DNA from 2 places in the Allobosea sp. 05L423 genome. Region 2 is predicted to be linked to the other one. Evidence: predicted binding sites of a transcription regulator. Region 2 holds the regulator's gene; the other holds the start of a gene.
The links. Region 2 encodes LexA, which represses DNA repair genes until DNA is damaged. Its sites were predicted from a motif close to TGTTCNNNNTGTGTTCNG; they were not measured.
Positions count from the first base shown of each region.

Region 1: the regulator LexA is predicted to act here: its motif matches at 1,050-1,067, upstream of AC1DNE_RS01930 (ATP-dependent helicase).

Region 1 covers NZ_JBFTOA010000001.1:394,179-397,968, forward strand. The annotation lists gene AC1DNE_RS01930 (ATP-dependent helicase) at 1-1,035, opposite strand, end outside; gene AC1DNE_RS01935 (acyl-CoA dehydrogenase family protein) at 1,279-2,931, shown strand; gene msrB (peptide-methionine (R)-S-oxide reductase MsrB) at 3,046-3,474, opposite strand; gene AC1DNE_RS01945 (BtaA family protein) at 3,678-3,790, shown strand, end outside.
Region 2 covers NZ_JBFTOA010000002.1:622,944-626,733, reverse strand. The annotation lists gene AC1DNE_RS07025 (ComEC/Rec2 family competence protein) at 1-1,191, shown strand, start outside; gene lexA (transcriptional repressor LexA) at 1,185-1,895, opposite strand; gene AC1DNE_RS07015 (molybdopterin molybdotransferase MoeA) at 2,080-3,291, opposite strand; gene moaC (cyclic pyranopterin monophosphate synthase MoaC) at 3,356-3,790, opposite strand, start outside.

The sequences.
Region 1 (3,790 bases), on a different contig from region 2:
GGTGACCTTCTCGCCGAGCGCATCCTCGGTGCGCAACGTCTTGCCGAGACGGCCTTCATTGCGGGCGATCAGCTTGGAGGCGGTGGCGAGGATATGGCCGGTCGAGCGGTAGTTGCGTTCCAGCCGGATCACGGTCGCGCCTGGAAAATCGTGCTCGAACCGAAGGATGTTGTCGACCTCGGCGCCGCGCCAGCCATAGATCGACTGGTCGTCGTCGCCGACGCAGCAGATGTTGCGGCGGCCCTGCGCGAGCAGGCGCAGCCAGAGATACTGCGCCGTATTGGTGTCCTGGTACTCGTCGACGAGGATGTAGCGGAAGCGGTCGTGATAGGTCTGGAGCACGTCCGGATAGTCGCGGAACAGCGTCAGGCAATGCAGCAGGAGATCGCCGAAATCGACAGCGTTCAGCGCCTTCAGGCGCTCCTGATAGGCGGCGTAAAGCTTGCCGCCCTTGCCGTTGGCGAAGACGGCTGCCTCGCCCGGCGCGACGTCCTTCGGCGCAAGGCCGCGGTTCTTCCAGCTATCGATGAAGCCCGCCAGCATGCGGCCGGGCCAGCGCTTCTCGTCGATGTTCTCGGCCTGGATCACCTGCTTCATCAGGCGGATCTGGTCGTCGGTGTCGAGGATGGTGAAGTCGCTGCGCAGGTCGAGCAGTTCGGCGTGGCGGCGCAGGAGCTTGGCCGAGATCGAGTGGAAGGTGCCAAGCCAGGGCATGCCCTCGGCGACAGGGCCGACGAGATGGGCGACGCGCTCCTTCATCTCGCGCGCCGCCTTGTTTGTGAAGGTGACGGCGAGGATCTGCGAGGGATAGGCGCGGCTGGTCGAGATCAGGTGGCCGATGCGTGTGGTGAGCACGCGGGTCTTGCCGGTGCCGGCGCCGGCCAGCACGAGCACCGGTCCCTCCGTCGCCTCGACCGCCTGGCGCTGTTCCGGGTTCAGACCCGCGAGATAGCCGGCCGCCGGCTGCGCGGCAGCGCGCGCGGCCAGCCCGCCGGGGCGGGGCAGGGGAGCGGAAAAGGCGTCGGTATCGGACAAGGGTCTAAGCTGCTCGTGCGTGATTCGTTCTCCGGCGAATATAGGGCGTCAGTGTCGGGATTGCGCCCCCCACCGACAAGGCGTTGAAAATATCGAGCCCTCATCCTGAGGAGCCCCGCAGGGCCGTCTCGAAGGATGCTTCAATAGCCTCCTTGAGGTTCTCCCGCGATCTGGATCATCCTTCGAGACGCAGCCTGCGGCTGCTCCTCAGGATGAGGGCTCGCGTGTGGAGAGGAGGCGCCCATGACTGATGTCGTGTCGCGATCCGGCGGCTGGGAGGTCATCAATCAGGTGCCTGTGCTGGCCGACTACGATGCCTTCTTGGCCGATCCGGTGCTGCCCGGCATCGTCGCGGCCTTCGGGGCCGACTGGGCGCGCGAGCGGCTGCAGGAGGCGGGGCGCACGGTCGGCTCGGCCCGCGTGCAGGAACTGGCCTATCTCGCCAACCGTCACACGCCGGAGCTTCGGGCCTTCGACCGTTTTGGCAATCGCATCGACGAGATCGCCTTCCATCCGGCCTGGCATGAGCTGATGGGGTTCGCCATCGGGCAGGAGACGCATGCGCTGGCCTGGAACCGTCCGGGGCCCGGCGCGCAGGTGGCCCGCGCCGCGCTGCAATATCTCTGGTACGGCGGGGAGAGCGGGATCTGCTGCCCGATCAGCATGACCTATGCTGCCGTGCCGGTGCTGAAACAGGACGCGTTGATTTGGGAGCAGTGGGGTTCCCTCGTCACCTCCAATCGCTATGACGCTCGACAAGGACCGGCGCATCTCAAGACCGGCGCGACCGTCGGCACGGCGATGACGGAGACGCAGGGCGGCTCGGATCTGCGCCAGACACAGACCGTTGCCGAGGAAAATCGCGACGGCACGTTTTCGCTGCACGGCCGGAAATGGTTCTTCTCGGTGCCGCATTCCGACGTCTTCCTGACGCTGGCGCGCACGCCGGAGGGCATCTCCTGCTTCGTCGTGCCGGGCTGGCTGCCGGATGGGTCGCGCAACGGCGTCGCGATCCAGCGGCTCAAGGACAAGGTCGGCAATCGCTCGAATGCCTCATCGGAGGTCGAGTTCCGCGGCGCCATCGGTCGTCTGATCGGCGAGCCGGGGCGGGGCATCCGCACGGGTCTCTCGATGAACCACAATTCGCGGCTGGACATCGCCGCAGCCTCCTCCGGGCTGATGCGGATGGCGGTTTCGCTCGCGGCGCATCACGCGCAGCACCGGCGCGCCTTCCAGAAGGCGCTGATTGACCAGCCGATCATGCAGAACGTTCTCGCCGACCTCGCCATAGAGGCAGAGGCCGCTGCCTGGCTGGCTTTCCGGCTCTTCGCGGCGCTCGACCGGCAGGAGGAGTCGGCCGGCGAGCGGCTGCTGGCGCGGGTGGGGGCGCCGATCGCGAAATACTGGATCACGCGGCGGGCGCCGGCCGTCGTCACCGAGGCGCTGGAATGCCATGGCGGCAATGGTTTCATCGAGGAGAACCCGATGGCACGGCTCTACAGGGAGGCGCCGCTCAACGCGATCTGGGAGGGCTCGGGCAATGTCATCTGTCTCGATGTGCTGCGTTCGCTGGCGCGCGAGGAAGGGGCGGTCGACGTGCTGCGGGCGGAGTTGTTGACGGCTGCGGGAGCGGATCGGCGCTACGATGCGGCGCTGAAGCGACTGGAAGGCGAGCTGCCGGAACTGATCGGCAATGAGGGGCAGGCACGGCGGCTAACTGAAAAGCTGGCGCTGGCGCTGCAAGCCTCGCTGCTGTTGCGGTTCGCGCCCGCTGCGGTGGCGGATGCCTTTGTGGCGACGCGCTTGGGCGAGGGCTGGTCGGGGCAGTTCGGGGATTTGCCGCCGATGGTAGATGCGGCGGCGTTGGCGCGGCGGGCCGTGCCGGCCGTTTCGTAGAGCGGGCCGTCATGCTCGCCCTTGTGGCGAGCATCCATGTCTCGAACTCCGTCTTCGACCAGCGAAGACGTGGATGGTCGGGACGAGCCCGACCATGACGGCGGAGCGATTTTGCTAGGCTTCCGGCTCGAAATTCATCGCCACGCCGTTGATGCAGTAGCGCAGGCCGGTGGGCGGCGGGCCGTCGGGGAAGACGTGGCCGAGATGGCCGCCGCAATTGGCGCAATGGACCTCGGTGCGGACCATGCCGAACTTGCGGTCCTCGCTGGTCTCGACCGCGCCTTCGAGCGGCTGGTCAAAGCTCGGCCAGCCGGTGCCGCTCTCGAATTTCTTGCCCGACCTGAATAGCTTCTGGCCGCAGCCGGCGCAGGAGAAGGTGCCGGCGCGCTTCTCGTAGTTGAGCGCGCAGGAGCCAGCCCGCTCCGTGCCGTGGCCGCGCAGGATCTGATACTGCTCGGGCGTCAGGCGCTCGCGCCATTCGGCGTCAGTCAGCTGGAAGGGGAAGGTCTCGTCCTGCTTCTTCGGCTCGCCGAACATGCTCATCAGACCCATTGCGATCTCCTTTCGGCCGGGGCGGTGGCCACCTCATCGGCTCTCGTGCCGGCAATATGGCGTCTCGCGCGCTGAATTTCAGCCCCGCCGATCCAAGACGATTTCACGAGGCCGTGGCAATCGCCGGGGCTTCGTCACCTGACCGTCACGCGACTCCTCTAGCAGCCCCGCCACCCGCAAAGGGAGGAAAACCGGTGACGCAACAGGCGACGCAAACGGCGCGCGCGGCCCGCCGCATGACGAGCTCGGGCCTGGGATTGGCCGTCCGACGCAGCAAGAAGCTGTCGAAGGCGGGCATGCTGGAATG
Region 2 (3,790 bases):
GCGACCGAGCGCTCGCTGATCATGACGCTGGTGATGCTCGGCGCGATCCTTGTCGATCGTGCGGCGCTGAGCATGCGCAATCTCGCGCTTGCGGCCATGATCGTGCTCCTGCGCGAGCCGGAGGCCTTGCTCGGGCCGAGCTTCCAGATGTCCTTCGGAGCCGTCGCGGCATTGATCGCCTTTGCCGAACGCTGGGAGAGCCGAAAGCGCTCCCAGCCGCCGCCGACCTTGCCGTGGCCGCTTGGGCCGGTCTGGGCCGCGGCACTCGGCATCGTCGTCACCACGTTGCTGGCAACGGCCGCGACAGCGCCCTTCGGCGCCTATCATTTTCAGACCTTCAATCCCTTCGGCCTGCTCGGCAATGCGATGGCGCTGCCCTTCGTCTCGCTCTTCGTCATGCCGGCGGCCGTCTTCGGCGTGCTGGCTTACCCCTTCGGACTGGACTGGCCCGCCTGGGCGCTGATGGGGCTGGCTTCCGATGTCGTGCTCAAGGTGGCGCACTGGGTCGCAAGCATCGACCATTCCACGGTGATGATCGCAGCCTTCGGGCCGGCGGTGCTGACCTGCTTCGTGCTGGCGCTGCTGTGGCTGACGCTCTGGACCACGCCCTGGCGCTGGCTGGCGGCGCTGCCGCTCCTGCTCGGCGTGGCCATCGCCGGCAAGCCGGAGCGGCCGGAAATCCTGATCGAACGCGACGGTTCGGGGCTGGCGGTGCGGGGCCCGGATGGCCGCCTCGCGATTGCGGGCAAGCCGAGCCGTTTCGTGCTGCAGCAATGGCTCGCTGCTGATGGCGATCGCCGTTCGCCGGACGATCCGACGCTGCGGGCCGGCATTAGCTGCGATGCGCTCGGCTGCGTCGCACGGACGCCGGATCAGCGCACCGTCTCCTACACGCGCGACAGGTTGGGGCTTATCGAGGACTGCATGCGAGCTGACCTCGTCGTCACGGCCATCCCCTGGAGCGGAACCTGCAAGGCACGGCTGATCGAGCGAATGGCGTTATCGCGCGACGGCGCGACTTCGCTCTATCGAACAGGATCGGGGTGGAGCAGCCATGTCTCGGAGCAGAACGCTGCCGACCGCCCTTGGAGCCGCCGCCGTGAACAGCGCCCTGCGCAAGCCTCGACAGCGCCTCCGAGTGTGACACCGGCTTCCGCCGACGGCGAAGCCGAGGTCGAGCGCCTTCAGTAGCGCCGCATCAGATTGACGAGGCGGCCCTGGATCTTGACCCGGTCCGGCCCGAGCACGCGCGTCTCATAGGCGGGGTTGGCGGCTTCGAGCGCGATCGAGGAGCCGCGCTTGCGCAGTCGCTTGAGCGTCGCTTCCTCGTCATCGATCAGCGCCACGACGATGTCGCCGGTATTGGCCGAATCCTGCTTGCGGATGATGACGGTGTCGCCGTCGAGGATGCCGGCTTCGACCATCGAGTCACCACGCACTTCCAGCGCGTAATGCTCGCCGGAGCCGAGCATGTCGGGCGGCAGCGAGACGGTGTGGCTACGGTTCTGGATCGCCGAGATCGGCGTGCCGGCGGCGATGCGGCCCATGACCGGGATCGCGATGGAGGAGCGGCTGTCCTCATCGGCCGCAGGGCGTGGCTTGGTGAGATTCGGCTGCGAGCCGAGGCCGCCCTGGACGACCGCAGGGTTGAAACGCTGCCGCTGCTGCGGGGCGCCGAGCCCGTCGGGCATCTTGATGATCTCGAGCGCACGCGCCCGGTTGGGCAGGCGACGGATGAATCCGCGCTCCTCCAGCGCCATGATCAGCCGGTGAATGCCCGACTTGGAGCGCAGATCGAGCGCATCCTTCATCTCGTCGAAGGAGGGCGGCACCCCGCTCTCACGCAAGCGTTCCTGGATGAAGCGCAGGAGTTCGTGTTGCTTGCGTGTCAGCATGATCCCCGCCGGCCTTCTCGAAGGCTAGATTCGAAACAAAGCAGGAACACCATACGCGTTCCACTTGTGTTCCGCAAGCGGGCTCCGGCATCGAAGCGAACAGTGGAATCCACTTTTCGGGCAGATCCGATGCGATAACCCTATACAGATCGCTACGATCGCGTCCGACAGGATGAGCGGTGATCTAGCGCAGCGGCAGGATGCGGCAGATGTCGCCTTTTTTTGCCGGCGCGGCATGGGCAGGCCGGATCGTCAATGCCTGCGCCCGTGCCAGCGTGCCGAGCATCGAGGAATCCTGCCGGTCGAAGGGCGTCGCCACCCAGCCATCCGGCCTCAGTGCGAGCTCCGAGCGCAGATAGTCCTCGCGCTCGTCATTGGCCGGCATGTCACGGCCGAGGCGGGCGGGGATGCTGCGGTCGCGGTCGGCCTCCCCAATGCCGAGCAGAGCCTCGATCAGCGGCAGGACGAAGAGATGGCCGCAGACGATCGAGGAGACCGGGTTTCCGGGCAAGCCGACCACGACCATGCGGCCGAGTCGGCCGGTCATCATCGGTTTGCCCGGCCGCATCGCGATCTTCCAGAAGCCGAGCGACATGCCGGCCCGCGTCAGCGCCTCCTGCACGAGGTCATGCGCGCCGACCGAGGCCCCGCCGAGTGTGATGAGGACGTCGGCGTCGGCGTCCCGCGCCTGGCCGATCTTGGCCGCGAGGTCGGCGTGGTCGTCGCGGGCGATGCCGAGATCGAGAACGGCACCGCCGGCCTTCTCGACCAGTGCAGCGAGCGAGAAGGAGTTCGAGGCGACGATCTGGTCGCGCCCGACCGGCTCGCCCGGAGCCACCAACTCGTCGCCAGTGGCAAGGATCGCGACGCGCGGCTTGCGCCGGACGGGCAAGGTCGGATGTCCCATCGCGGCGGCAAGGCCCAGCGCAGCGCTGTCGAGCACGCGTCCGGCCGGCAGCAGGACGTTGCCCTCGCGGAAATCCAGCCCGGCTGCGCGCAGGAACTTGCCCCTGGCAGGCGGCACCCGCACGCGGATCGCCGGGCTGTCGACGCCGTCGGCATCCTCCTGCATCAGGACGGTATCGGCGCCCTCCGGCATTGGCGCGCCCGTGAAGATGCGCACGGCCTGCCCCGGCCCGACCGAGCCCTCGAAGGCCCGGCCAGCGGCGGATTCGCCGATCACCGCGAGCGAGATGCCCGCCGCCATGTCGTCGCCGCGCACGGCATAGCCGTCCATGGCGGAATTGGCGAAGGGCGGCTGGGTCCGGAGCGCCTTGACCTCACCGGCAAGCACCCGCCAGGCGCATTGCGCGAGCGGCAGGGTTTCGGCCCCGGTCGGCCCTGGAATGCTGTCGAGCAGCGCCTTGCGCGCGACGGGGACCGGGGTGAGCGCCATCAGAGCAGGATGCCGAACCGCAGGTCCGCGGCAGCGAATAGTTGGGACCGGTTTTCGGATGACATCATGCTCGACTTCCTTCCTGCGAAGCCTTTGCGTCGTAGTCGCCGGACTGGCCGCCGGATTTGTGTATGAGCCGGATGTTCTCGATCCGCATCGCCCTGTCGACCGCCTTGACCATGTCGTAGACGGTCAGGCAGGCGACCGAGACGGCCGTGAGCGCCTCCATCTCGACGCCGGTCTGGCCTTTCATCTTCACTTCGGCGCGCACGCGCACGCCCGGCAATGCCTCGTCGATCGTGAGATCGACCCCGATCTTGCTGAGCAGCAGGGGGTGGCAGAGCGGGATCAGTTCATGTGTGCGCTTGGCGGCCATGATTCCGGCGAGGCGCGCCGTGCCGAGCACGTCGCCCTTCTTGGCGTTGCCGTCGCGCACGATCGCGATCGTCCCGGGCGCCATCACGACACTCCCTTCGGCGACGGCGATGCGGGTCGTCTC